Linked DNA regions of Parafrankia irregularis. The protein of the gene in region 2 binds, or shares a complex with, the protein of the main gene of each other region. Links are inferred from orthologs where the notes say so. Each region holds a gene or a part of one and is shown on either strand. Other genes may lie near its edges.

The links. Proteins that work in one complex are often made in the same cells at the same time.
Region 1: AWX74_RS26445 (region 2) and sucB share a complex: the UniProt entries of both Escherichia coli proteins name them as parts of the 2-oxoglutarate dehydrogenase (OGDH) complex. The link is inferred for Parafrankia irregularis from one-to-one orthologs.

What each region holds. Positions count from the first base shown.
Region 1 is NZ_FAOZ01000035.1:47,976-52,911, reverse strand. Bases 2,129-4,936 are described here. They hold sucB (2-oxoglutarate dehydrogenase, E2 component, dihydrolipoamide succinyltransferase), read right to left. Parts: upstream 4,338-4,936; coding sequence 2,919-4,337; downstream 2,129-2,918. Other genes in these bases: lpdA (dihydrolipoyl dehydrogenase), read right to left, coding at 4,422-4,936; AWX74_RS32865 (TIGR01777 family oxidoreductase), read right to left, coding at 2,129-2,826. In the rest of the region: AWX74_RS32870 (protein kinase), read left to right, coding at 33-1,904; more of AWX74_RS32865, read right to left, coding at 1,915-2,128. UniProt on the Escherichia coli protein: E2 component of the 2-oxoglutarate dehydrogenase (OGDH) complex which catalyzes the second step in the conversion of 2-oxoglutarate to succinyl-CoA and CO(2).
Region 2 is NZ_FAOZ01000022.1:60,254-68,796, forward strand. The notes cover bases 1,808-6,094. They hold AWX74_RS26445 (multifunctional oxoglutarate decarboxylase/oxoglutarate dehydrogenase thiamine pyrophosphate-binding subunit/dihydrolipoyllysine-residue succinyltransferase subunit), read left to right. Parts: upstream 1,808-2,153; coding sequence 2,154-5,894; downstream 5,895-6,094. Also shown: AWX74_RS26440 (hydantoinase/oxoprolinase family protein), read right to left, coding at 1-1,747; AWX74_RS26450 (DUF6104 family protein), read left to right, coding at 6,189-6,368; AWX74_RS26455 (zinc-binding dehydrogenase), read right to left, coding at 6,417-7,391; AWX74_RS40875 (hypothetical protein), read left to right, coding at 7,689-7,832; AWX74_RS26465 (NAD(P)-dependent malic enzyme), read right to left, coding at 8,006-8,543. UniProt on the Escherichia coli protein: E1 component of the 2-oxoglutarate dehydrogenase (OGDH) complex which catalyzes the decarboxylation of 2-oxoglutarate, the first step in the conversion of 2-oxoglutarate to succinyl-CoA and CO(2).

The DNA.
Region 1 (4,936 bases), on a different replicon or contig from region 2:
ATCGGCCGGGCCGGCACGGCGGTGATCCCACGGTGCCGGGCATTATCCTGCGCCACCGGCGCTACGACGCCGGGGCCGGTGAGGTCTGGGCCGGTCGTGTCGAGCAGCTCGGCGCGGACGTCACGGTTCGGTATGTGCGGCTGCCGGCGGATCCGCTGGTGCGTGCCGAAGCGCTGGGGGAGATCCGGCGCCAGCTCGACGTCCGCCATCCGCACCTGGTCTCGGTGACCGACGCGATCCGGACGGCGGACGGGCTGGCCGTCGTGGCCGAGCCGGTGCCCGAGACCGTCAGCCTGTCCCGGCTGCTCGCCGCCCGGGGCCGGCTGGAGCCGGGCGAGGTCGTGACGATCGGCCTGCCCGTGGCGCAGGCACTCGCGGCGGCGCATGGCGCCGGGCTGGTCCACGGCGAGCTGACCGCGCTGGACATCCTGCTGGAACCGAACGGCCGGCCGGTGCTCGCCGGCGTCGGCGTCGCCGCCCTGACCAGCCCCGGCGGGTCTTCCGCGGACGACGTGCATGATCTTGCGGAGCTTCTGCTCGGGGCCATGAGCCAGGCCACCGGCCCCGACGCGGCCGCGGTGGCGGTGGCGGTGGCGATGGCGCTGATCGACGATCCGCTGCGCCGGCCGTCCGCGGCCGAGCTGGCCGCCGGCCTCGCACGCAGTGCCACCCCACTGCCGATCCGCATGACGGGTGTCTCGCCCGGCGGCTCCGTGGGCAGCGAGATCGAGCTCGCCTCCGACCCGTGGATCGACGAGGCGGAGCCGGCGGCAGACGCTGGTGATGATCTCGATGATGACCGCGACCCGTGGGCCACCGGGCCGGAGTGGCAGGCCGGCCACCGCCACACCGCGCGTGCCCAGGGTGGCGACGGCGAGGTCGCCGGTGGGGACGGGGCCGGCGGGCGGCTGCTGCCACCCCCCGGCGGCGATCCTTCCGAGGCGGCTGTTCCGGACGTCTGGGCGGGCGGCGGGGCCGACGCGGCCTGGCAGGAGCCCGGCGAGCCCGCTTCGCCGCCGTCGGAGGGCATCGCGGCGGGTACGGCGGCGGGCGAATCCGCGGGTACGCCCCCCGGCCCCGGCCCCGGCGTGGGCGCGGGCGCGGCGAGCGGTCGAACCCAGCCGAGAGACGGACGGACCGCACCCTCCGATCCGTCCGAGCTGGTGGGCTCGCTGCACCCGGTGGGCCGTGATCGTCGCGGCGGCAAGGCGGTGCGTCGTGGCGGGCGGTCGGCGACCCCGGCACCGTCGGCGGCACGGCGGGCGGGCCGGGCGTCCGGGCGGGTCCGTGGTGGCGCCCGTGGGGGCCCGGCGGGGCGTTCGGGGCGGTCCGGCCGCGGCGGGCGGAACCGTCTGCTGCTACCGGCGATCGGCTGCGTCGGGCTCGTGGCCGTCGTCATCGCTGTCGTGCTGATGAACGGCGGCTCCGACCGGGCCGAGACCCGCGGGGCCCCGGCGGCCGGCGGCGGGGGAGGGCAGGACCCGAGCGCGACACCGGTGAACGGGCGGTCACCGGAGCAGGCGTGGCGGGCGGTCCTCGAGGAGCTGAACGTCGCGCGAAGCAGGGCCTTCGAACGCGCAGACCTCACCGCGCTGGACGCGGCGGACGCACCGGACAGTGCCGCGCTGCGCACCGACCAGGCAACCGTCCGCACGCTGCTGGAGAAAGGCGCACACTCGTCGCCGGTACGGATTCAGATCATCGACCTGGAGATTCAGCTGGAACGCGCGGATCAGGTCGTGCTGCGCGTGACGGAGAGCGTCGAGGCGTACAACTTCCTCAACGCCGCCGGCGCGGTCCTGGCAAGCGAACCGGGTTCGCCGGAGAGCATCAAGATCCTGACGCTCTGGCGGACCAGCGGAGGCTGGCGGCTCGCGGGCAGCGAGTCGGTTGCGCCTGGCTGACCAGGTCGGATCAGCCGCCGTGGTGCAGGGCGTCCTCCAGCGCCGCGGCGAGGTCCGGGTGGGCGAAACGGAAACCCGCGTCGAGCAGAGCGGCCGGTGCGAGGCGCTGGGAGGCGAACACCCCCTCGTCGGCGAACTCGCCGAGTGCCAGCCGCAGGGCGGCGCGGGGAACCCGCGCGAACGCCGGGCGGTGCAGCGCCCGGGCCAGGGTGGCGGTGAACTCGGCGTTGGTCACGGGCCGCGGGGCGACGAGGTTGACCGGCCCGCGTGTCCCGTCGGCCTCGAGCAGGTAGAGCGCCGCCGCGACGGTGTCGCGCAGGCTGATCCAGCTGAGCCACTGCCGCCCCGGGCCGAGCTGGCCGCCGGCACCCAGGCGGAACAGCGGGAGCAGCCGGCCGAGCATTCCGCCGCGGGCGGACAGCACGACGCCGGTACGCAGCCGCACAACCCGGATTCCGCCCGCCTCGGCCGCCGCGGTGGCGCCCTCCCAGCCGCGGACGAGGTCGGCGAGAAATCCGACGCCCGCACCGGCGGACTCGTCCAGCGCTGGTCCGGTCGCCCCGGCGGGGCTGCCGTACCAGCCGATGGCGCTGCCGGAGAGCAGGACCCGCGGCGGTACGGCGAGACCGGCGAGCGTCTCGGCGAGCAGGCGGGTGCCCTCGATGCGGCTGGCGCACAGGACCTGCTTGTAGCTCGCGGTCCAGCGGTGATCGCCGAGGCCGGCGCCGGCGAGGTTGATCACCGCTTCGACGCCCTGGAGCTCGCGTGGATCCAACTGGCCGGCCAGGGGGTCCCAGCGGATCTCGCCCGGGCCCCGCGGCGGCCGGCGGACGATCCGGACGACCTCGTGGCCGTCAGCCCGCAGGGCTGGCAGCAACGCGGAACCAATGAGCCCGGACGATCCGGTGACGGCCACCTTCATCTGTCCGGGCTCCTCGGCTCGTTCGGCCTGCTTGGTTCGGCCTGCTTGTCAGGCCTGCTCATCGGGCCTGACAAGCAGGCCTGACCGCTCGGCTACAGCCCGAGCTCGGCCTCGAAGGCACCTTCCTCCAGACGGCTCGCCACCGCGGTCAGGAAGCGGGCCGCGTCGGCACCGTCGACGATCCGGTGGTCGTAGGTCAGGGCCAGGTAGACCTTCGACCGAACCGCGATGACCTCACCGAGCTCCGGGTCCGTGACGACGGCCGGCCGCTTGACGACCGACCCGGTGCCCAGGATCGCCACCTGCGGCTGGTTGAGGATCGGGGTGTCGAACAGCGCGCCCCGGCTGCCGGTGTTCGTCAGCGTGAACGTGCCACCGCCCAGGTCGTCCGGAGACACCTGGTTGGCGCGGGTGCGGGCGGCGAGCTCGTCGATCTTGCGTGCCATGCCGCTGAGGTTCAGGTCGCTGGCGTTGTGGATGACCGGGACGACCAGCCCGCGGTCGGTGTCGACCGCGATACCCAGGTTCTCCGCGTCGTGGTAGGTGACCGTGCCGCCCTCCAGATCGATGCTGGAGTTGATCACCGGGTGCTCGCGCAGCGCCTCGCAGGCGGCCACGGCGAAGAACGGCAGGAAGGAGAGCTTCACGCCCTCGCGGGCCAGGAACCCGGCCTTGGCCCGGTCGCGCAGCTTCGCGATGCGCGTGACGTCGGCCTCCACGACGGTCGTGAGCTGCGCGCTGATCTGCAGCGACTCGACCATCCGGCGGGCGACGAGCGAGCGCAGGCGGGTGAGTTTCTCGGTGCGCCCACGGGCGGCGGCTGCGGCGGCCGCGGGGGCCGGCACCGGCGCGGCTGCCGGGCGAGCGACAGCGGCAGCGGGCACGGGAGCGGGCGCGGCGGGAGCCGCCGGGGCCTTCGCCGCATCCTGGATGTCCTGCTTGGTGATGCGCCCCCCCGGCCCACTGCCGGTCACGATGCCGAGGTCGACACCCAGCTCGGCGGCCATCTTGCGGACCAGCGGCGTGACGTACCGGCCGAGGCCGTCGGCGCTGGCGTCCGCGGTGCTCGCCGCGACCGGAGCCTGCGACGGAACCGGAGCGGGGGCCGGCGGCGGTGGCGGGGTCGGCGCGGGCGCGGGGGCCGGTGCCGGGGCCGGCGGGGGCGGCGGAGCCGGGGTGGGCGCGGGCGGCGGCGGGGGAGCGACTGCCTTCGGCGGCTCGGGGGCGGGCGTGGGCTGCGCGGCCGGGGCGCTGGGGGCGGCAGCCGCGGCGGCACCATCCTCGATCACGGCCAGTTCGACGCCGACCTCGACGGTCTCGTCCTCGGCAACCTTGATCGAACCGAGGATGCCGGAGGCCGGCGCGGGGATCTCGGTGTCGACCTTGTCCGTGCTTACTTCCAGCAGCGGCTCGTCGGCCTCGACGCGCTCGCCTTCCTTCTTCAGCCAGCGGGTGACCGTCCCCTCGGAGACGCTCTCCCCGAGGCGGGGCATTGTGACGGAAACTGACATTCTGACAACGACTCCTTCGTCGCGCCCGACGTCGCGCCCTGCTGCCCGGTCGGGCTGTCAGGGACGAACGGCGGGCACCGCAGGCTAACTGTGGACGTGCAGTGGCTTGCCGGCGAGAGCGAGGTGCGCCTCACCGAGCGCCTCGGAGAGGGTCGGGTGCGGGTGGATCAGCTGGGCGACGTCGGTCGGGTAGGCCTCCCAGTTGGTGATGAGCTGGGCCTCGGCGATCAACTCGCCCACCCGGTCGCCCACCATGTGGACGCCGAGGACGGGCCCGTCCTGCGCCGAGACCACGGTTACCGCTCCCGACGAGCGCAGGATCCGTGCTTTGCCGTTTCCTGCCAGGTGATAGGTGGCGGTGTCGACTTCACCGAAACGCTTGCGCGCGGCGGCGACGGTCAGGCCGACGGATGCCACCTCGGGGTGTGAGTACGTGACCCGCGGAACGTTCACGTAGTCGACCGGCACCGGGTCGAGCCCCGCGAGCCGCTCCGCGACCAGGATTCCCTCGGCGAACGCCACGTGGGCGAGCTGGGGCCCCGGCCGAAGGTCCCCGAGCGCGGAGACCGTCGGCAGGTTCGTCCGCAGCTGGGGGTCGA
Region 2 (8,543 bases):
GTTCGTGGGACTGGCCCGCGTACCGGCAGTCGACGCGCCGTTGGAGGACAGCCGGCGATCCGGCCGAGGCCTGCCCCGGCTCGGCGTCCGCGGCCGGTCCAGCATCTGCAGCCGCGGCCGGGCCGGCGTCCGCGGCCAGGTCGGCCTCCGCAGCCGCGGTCGCGGCCAGGTCGGTGAAGGCGCGGGCGAGATCGACCTCGCCGAGCCGGCCGATCAGCGGGCGGGCGTGGTCACGCCGGACGTCCCCGATCGCCAGCCCCAGCGCCGACAGCACCCCGGCGGCCAGTGGGACCAGCACCCGGGACATGCCGAGTTCCTCGGCCAGCGCGCAGGCGTGCGTCCCACCGGCCCCGCCGAAGGCCACCAGCACCAGCTGACGCGGGTCGATGCCGCGTTCGACGGAGACGACCCGCAGCGCCCGGGTCATCTCCGCGTCGGCGACGGCGACCACCCCGGCGGCGGTCTGTGCCGGGGTGAGGCCCAGCTCGGCGCCGAGCCCGCTCAGCACCGCCTCGGCCGCCGCCCGGGAGAGCGTGACCTCGCCGCCGAGCCCGGCACCGTCGGCGAGGTAGCCCAGGTAGAGGTCGGCGTCGGTGACCGTAGGCAGGGTGCCGCCGCGCCCGTAGCAGGCCGGGCCGGGGTCGGCTCCCGCCGAACGCGGGCCGACCCGCAGGGCGCCACCGGCGTCCGCCCAGGCGATCGAGCCGCCGCCCGCGCTGACCGAGTGGACGTCCACCGTGGGCAGCATGATCGGCACCCCGGCGAGCACCGACTCGGACGTGGTGAGCGCCCGCCCGCCGAGCACGGGCGCGACATCGGTGGACGTCCCGCCCATGTCAAAGGTGAGCAGGTCACGGACCCCGGACAGGCCGGCGACGTAGGCGGCGCCGACGACGCCCCCGGCCGGGCCGGACAGCACACAGCGGGCGGCGTGCCCGGCCGCCTCGGCGAGCTCGGTGACACCGCCCGACGACTGCATGATCATGGGGACGGTGAGCGACTGCCGCGCGCAGCGGTGTTCCAGGCGCCGCAGATAGGTGGAGAGTCCGGGGGTCAGATAGGCGTCGGCGACAGCGGTGGTGAAGCGCTCGTATTCGCGGAACACCGGCAGCACCTCGCTGGAGGCGACCACCGTGATGCCCGGCAGCCGCTGCCGCAGCGCCGTGGCGACGGCCTGTTCATGGGCCGGGAAGGCGAAGGAGAACAGCAGGCAGACGGCGACGGCCGCGAGGTCGGGGATGGCCGCCACCTCCTCGACGACCCGGGCGACGTCGTCGTCGCGCAGCGGCTCGATCACGCCGTGCGGCCCGCACCTCTCGGCGACGGTGAAGCGCAGCTCGCGCGGGACGAGGCTGGGCGGGCGGTCCCTGGTCAGGTCGTAGAGGGACGGCCTGTTCTGCCGGCCGATCTCGATCACGTCCCGGAAGCCCCGGGTGGTCACCAGCGCGGTGCGGGCCCCGGCGCGTTCCAGCAGCGTGTTGGTGGCCACCGTGGTGCCGTGGGCGAAGGTGCCGACCTGTGCCGGGGCCAGGCCGGCCGCGGCCACCGCGGCCAGCACCGCGTCGGACGGGTCGGTGGGAACGGAGGGAACCTTGGCGAACCGCACGCCACCGTCCGGATCCACCGCCACCAGGTCGGTGAAGGTGCCGCCGACATCCACTCCGAGCCGGACCCGCTCGCCGGACGGCTCCTGCTGATCGGGCACTCGGCCTCCTGCTTCCCTGACTTCCGACGGCGTCCCTGACATGCTGGCGCCCTGGCCGGCCGGTGGCAGCTCCGGCCACCCAGAGCACCGACTACCCAGAGCAACAACGCGAAGCGGTACCGGGCGGCCGGTAAGGCTGAGCCGGCACCAGGTACGAAACCACCATTTGGGTCTTCATGTGACCTCGCGCGCAGAGCCGGCGGCCGGCGGGGAACCGCGCGGAAAACCCGCCTTTGCCAGCGGCACAGTCGAGATCGCTATCGGCCCGGGCCAGTGGATCGTGGCGCCGACAGGAGGCGATCAGCCCTGACACAACGGGACGAATGTGACGCGACGCCGGGGAGGGCAGCTTCGGGGTGTCCGTCCACAGCGGGTAACCTGAGCAGACGGTAGCGAAGGGCCTGCGAACAGGCTGAGATGTACACCGTGGATAGAGGCGATTGGCTCCGTGACAGCACCGACGGTACCCGCGTCAGAACCTGACTTCGGCCCTAACGAGTGGCTGGTCTTCGAGATCTACCAGCAGTATCTCGAGGACCCGGAGAGCGTCTCCCCCGAATGGCGCGAGTTCCTCTCCGACTACCGCCCCGCGAACCCGGCTGCCGGGAACGCGCAGGCGAGCGGTGCCACCGCCCCCAGTCCCGCGTCAACGCCGACGCCTTCGACCCCCTCCGCTCCGGCTGCCACCGCGAGCGTGGCACCGGTCACGGCCCCGGCGCCAGCGGTCCCGGCGGCTCCCGCGCCGGCGGCCCCGGCCGCGGCGCCCGCCGCCGCGAGCGCGAAGCCGGCTTCCGCGCCGGCCAAGCCCGCGACCCCGGTCGCGGCCGGGGAGCGCACCCCGTTGCGCGGCGCGTCCGCCCGGGTGGTCTCCAACATGGAGACCTCGCTACACGTCCCGACCGCGACGTCCGTGCGTGCGGTGCCGGCGAAGCTGCTGGCCGACAACCGCATCGTCATCAACCGGCACCTGGCCCGGTCCAGCGGCGGGAAGATCTCCTTCACCCATGTGATCGGCTACGCCATGGTGAAGGCCCTGATCGACCACCCGGCGATGAACGCGTCCTATGCCGAGATCGACGGCAAGCCGACGCTCGTTCAGCCGGAGCACATCAACCTCGGCCTCGCGATCGACCTGGTCACGCCCAAGGGGCGCCAGCTCGTCGTCGCCGCGGTGAAGAAGGCCGAGACCCTCGACTTCAGCCAGTTCTGGCTGGCGTATGAGGACCTCGTCCGCCGGGCCCGCACCAACAAGCTGACCATGGACGACTTCACCGGCGTCACGATCAGCCTGACCAACCCCGGCGGCATCGGGACGGTGCACTCCGTCCCGCGCCTCATGGAGGGCCAGGGCACGATCATCGGCGTCGGTGCCATGGAGTACCCGGCCGAGTTCCAGGGCGCCTCCGAGCAGACCCTGACGAAGCTCGCGATCTCCAAGATCATGACGCTGACCAGCACCTACGACCACCGGATCATCCAGGGCGCGCAGTCCGGCGAGTACCTGCGGCGCATCCACGAGCTGCTGCTGGGCGCCGACGGGTTCTACGACGAGATCTTCGCGTCGCTGCGTGTCCCCTACGTGCCGATCCGCTGGCTGCCCGACATCTCCGCCCACCACGAGGGCGACCTCGACCACGGCGCCCGGGTGATGGAGCTCATCCACGCCTACCGGGTGCGTGGTCACCTGATGGCCGACACGAACCCGCTCGAGTTCGCCATCCGCAGCCATCCCGACCTGGACATCATCGGCCACGGCCTGACCCTGTGGGACCTCGACCGCGAGTTCGCGGTGGGTGGCTTCGCCGGGCAGCGCACGATGCGGCTGCGGGACATCCTCGGCGTCCTGCGTGACTCCTACTGCCGCCGGGTCGGCATCGAGTACATGCACATCCAGGAGCCGGAGGAGCGCACCTGGATCCAGGCCCGCGTCGAGCGCTCCGCGGAGCGGCCCGACCCGGCCGAGCAGCTGTACGTGCTGGAGCGCCTCGGTGCCGCCGAGGCCTTCGAGTCGTTCCTGCAGACCAAGTACGTCGGCCAGCGCCGGTTCTCGCTGGAGGGCGCCGAGTCGACGATCCCGCTGCTGGACGAGATCCTCGGCCGGGCGGCGGAGGCCACACTCGACGAGGTCGTCATCGGCATGGCGCACCGCGGGCGGCTCAACGTGCTCGCGAACATCGTCGGCAAGTCGTACCGGCAGATCTTCGACGAGTTCGAGGGCTACGTCGACCCGCAGACCGCGCACGGCTCGGGTGACGTCAAGTACCACCTGGGTGCCGACGGCGTCTACACCGACCAGGAGGGGCGCACCGTCCCCGTCTCGGTGGTCGCCAACCCGTCGCACCTCGAGGCCGTCGACGGCGTCCTCGAAGGTGTCGCCCGCGCGAAGCAGGACGTCCTGGACAAGGGCTTCGAGGGCTTCACCGTGCTGCCGGTGCTGATCCACGGTGACGCCGCGTTCGCCGGCCAGGGTGTGGTCGCCGAGACGCTGAACCTCTCCCAGCTGCGCGGCTACCGCACCGGTGGCACCGTGCACGTGGTCATCAACAACCAGGTCGGCTTCACCACGTCACCGACGTCCAGCCGCTCCTCGGTCTACGCGACCGACGTGGCGCGCATGGTGCAGGCGCCGATCTTCCACGTCAACGGGGACGACCCGGAGGCGTGCGTCCGGGTGGCGGCGCTGGCGTTCGCCTACCGGCAGGAGTTCAACAAGGACGTCGTCATCGACCTGGTCTGCTACCGCCGGCGGGGTCACAACGAGATGGACGAGCCGTCCTTCACCCAGCCGCTGATGTACGACACGATCGCCTCCAAGCGGTCGGTGCGCAAGGTCTACACCGAGGCCCTGATCGGCCGTGGGGACATCACCCGCGACGAGGCCGAGCTGGCGATGAAGAGCTACCGGGCCGAGCTGGAGAAGGCGTTCGCCGAGACCAGGGAGACCACGACCCGGCCCACGCCGCAGCCGCGGATCGTCACCACCCCGGCCGAGGCCGCCGCAGCCGCCGCGGTCACCACCGCGGTGCCGCTGGAGATCGTCAAGAAGGTCGTCGACACCCAGGTCAACCTGCCGGACGGCTTCGTCATGCACCCGCGCCTGCGGCCGCAGATCGAACGCCGCCCGCAGATGGTCGAGACCGGGGCCATCGACTGGGCGCTCGCCGAGATGATCGCGTTCGGCAGCCTGCTGCTGGGCGGCACCTCGGTGCGGCTCACCGGCCAGGACAGCCGCCGCGGCACCTTCGGGCAGCGGCACTCCGTGCTGGTCGACCGCTACACCGCGGAGGACCACACACCGCTGCGCACCCTGCGCAACGACGACGGCTCCCGGGTCGGCACCTTCTACACCTACGACTCGCTGCTCTCCGAGTTCGCCGCGATGGGCTTCGAGTACGGCTACTCGGTGGCCCGGGACGACACCCTGGTGCTGTGGGAGGCGCAGTTCGGCGACTTCGCCAACGGCGCACAGTCGATCATCGACGAGTTCATCTCGGCCGGTGAGGCGAAGTGGGGCCAGCGTTCCTCGCTGACCCTGCTGCTGCCGCACGGGTACGAGGGCCAGGGGCCGGACCACTCCTCGGCCCGTATCGAGCGGTTCCTCTCGCTGTGCGCCGACGGCAACATGACCGTCTCCGCACCGTCCAGCCCGGCCAGCTACTTCCACCTGCTGCGCCGGCAGGCGCTGTCACCGGTGCGCCGGCCGCTGATCGTCTTCACGCCGAAGTCGATGCTGCGGCTGAAGGCCGCCGCCTGCACCGTCGAGGAGCTCACCGGCGGCGCCTGGCAGCCGATCATCGACGACGCCTCGGTCAGCGACCCGGCCAGCGTGCGGCGGGTGCTGCTGTCGGCCGGCAAGGTCTACTACGACCTCGCCGCCGCCAAGGAGAAGCGCAACGACGCCCAGCGCTTCGCCCTGCTGCGCGTCGAGCAGCTCTACCCGACCCCCGGGCCGGAGCTCGCCGCGCTGCTGAGCCGGTACCCGAACCTGACCGACCTCGTCTGGGTCCAGGAGGAGCCGGCGAACCAGGGTGCCTACCCGCACATGGCGCTGAACCTGCCCGAGTCGCTGCCCGAGGGCCTGCGGCTGCGGCGGGTCTCGCGGCGGGCCTCGGCCGCCCCGGCCTCCGGCTCGTCCCGGGTGCACGAGCGGGAGCAGGCAGCTCTCGTCGAGGCGGCCTTCAGCGACTGACGCCTGACCGTGCCACTGCGGCCGCCTGGCGCCAGGCGGCCGCAGTGCACGATCGGCGCGGCTCCGACCCGCCAGCCTGCTGCGGCCGCAGCACCTGAGCCGGTCCGCGGCAGGCGACCGGGCGGCTACATAGCAGCAAGCGTACGCACAGCGACGCATAGCAGGACACGCGACGACAGCGACCCAAGCCGGCGGTGGGCCGGGCCCTGACTGCCACGGGCCCGGCCCACCGCCGGATCTCGTTTCGCGACCTTGCACGCCTGCGCGACTCGTACGACCCGATACCGTCCAGGCATGTACTTCACCGACCGTGGCATCGAGGAGCTCGCCAACCGGCGCGGCGAGGAGTCGGTGTCCTTCGAATGGCTCGCGGACGCGCTGCGCACCTTCGTCGACCTGCACCCACAGTTCGAGGACGCCGTCGAACAGCTCGCGACCTGGCTCGCCCGGCCCGACGACGACCCCGACCTCTAGCGCCGCACCCGCGCGGCGCCCGCCGCACCGCGCCCCGGAGAACCCGGACTAGACGGTGAGGACGAGCTTGCCGAACACCTCACCCTGGGCGAGACGTTCGAACGAGGCTCGCGCGTCCGCGAGCGGGCGGACATCGTCGACCAGCGGGCGGGTGCCGGTTCGGTCCAGGAGGCTCACCAGGTCGGCCAGCTCGCCGCGGGTACCCATCGTCGAGCCGACAACCGAGAGCTGGAGAAAGAAGATCCGGTTCAGCTCCGCCGGCGGGTTCGGCCCGCTGGTCGCCCCGGAGCAGACGATCCGGCCGCCCGGGCGCAGCGAACGCACCGAATGCGACCAGGTGGCGGCACCGACCGTCTCGATCACCGCGTCGACGCGGGCCGGCAGGCGCTCCCCCGTCGCGACCGCGAGGTCGGCGCCGAGATCGAGCGCACGGCGACGCTTCGCCTCGTCCCGCGAGGTGACGAAGACGGTATGCCCGACCGCCTTACCGATCATCAGGGCCGCCGTCGCCACCCCGCCGCCGGCCCCCTGGACCAGGATCGTGCCACCGCCGCTCGCGGGCAGGCCCGAGCGGCTGACCACCATGCGGTAGGCGGTCAGCCAGGCGGTCGGCAGGCAGGCCGCCTCCTCCCACGACAGCGACGCCGGTTTCGGGACGAGATTCGCCCGTGGGACGGCCACCTGCTCGGCCAGTGTTCCCGGATGCAGCTCGGAAAGCAGCGTCCGGGACGGGTCCAGGGTCTCGTCGCCACCGCCCCGGGCCGGGTCGCCGATGACCGCGTGGACGATGACCTCCGCACCGTCGGCGCTGACCCCGGCGGCATCGCAGCCCAGGATCATCGGCAGCCGCTCGGCGGGCAGGCCGACACCGCGCAGGCTGAAAAGATCGTGATGGTTGAGCGCGGCGGCCCGCACCGAGACCGTGGTCCAGCCCTCCGGGACCACCGGCGCGGGCTGATCACCGACGCGCAGGCCTGAGAGCGGGTCGTCCGGGTTGATCGCGACTGCGGCAGCGGCAAGCACGAGCCCGACCCTATTGCGCCGGTGACGCCTGGCGCTCGGACGCTCCGTGCCCTCTCGGTGCCTCGGAGTTCGTCCGGGTTCGGGTGGCTTCAACCCGCACCCGACGAGCCTCCGCGCAACCCGGCGGCCCATGACCGCACGATCCAAAGGCCCCGGCCGTCGCGCCGACCCCGCGGATGTGTTGAACTCAGTCCCGTGGCAACACAGGGAGGAACGCCGGCTGCGGTCGGCCGTGACGGGGGCGGTCGCCGATTCGGCTGGCGTCGGCATCGGCCGGTGCCGGCCCCCGAGCCGCCGATGACACTCGCGACCGACGGCGACCCGATCATCATCGTCCCGTCGGCGGATTTTGTGTGCTGCTCCTACAAGGGCTGCGGCGCGCTGCGTCCACTGGCCGAGGTGAACGAGAACCGGCCCTGTCTGGGCTGCGGCCGGGTCTGACCGTTCCAGACAGGCTCCCGGGGGCCCTCTCGGCTGGGCCCTGTGGGCCGGCCAGCGGCCCCGGCAGGAGCCTGCGAGCAGGCGCCCTGGGGCAGGGGCCTGGGAGTTGGCCGGAGACGACGATGGCCGCCGAGGGTGGGAAACCCTCGGCGGCCATCCTCAGGTTCGCCTGGTCAGCGGCGCGCGACTCCGTCGGCACGGGCCGCTTCGGCCACCGCCGCCGAGACGGCGGGGGCGACCCGCGCGTCGAAGACGCTCGGGATGATGTGGTCCTCGCTGAGCTCGTCAGCGATCACGTCGGCGAGCGCCCGGGCGGCCGCCAGCTTCATGCCCTCGGTGACCCGGCTCGCGCGGACATCCAGCGCACCGCGGAACACACCGGGGAACGCCAGGACGTTGTTGATCTGGTTGGGGTAGTCGCTGCGACCGGTCGCGACGATGCGGGCGTACTTGTGCGCGACCTCGGGGTCGATCTCGGGGTCGGGGTTCGCCATCGCGAAGATGATCGCCTCCGGCGCCATGGTCGCCACGACCTCCTCGGGCACCTTGCCGGCGGAGAGGCCGAGGTAGACGTCCGCGCCGGCGAGGGCCTCGTTGATCGAGCCCTGCTTGCCGGCCTTGTTCGTGTCCGCGGCGAGCGCGGCCTTGATCGGCGTCAGGCCATCGCGGCCGGCGTAGATCATGCCGCGGCTGTCGCCGACGGCGATGTCA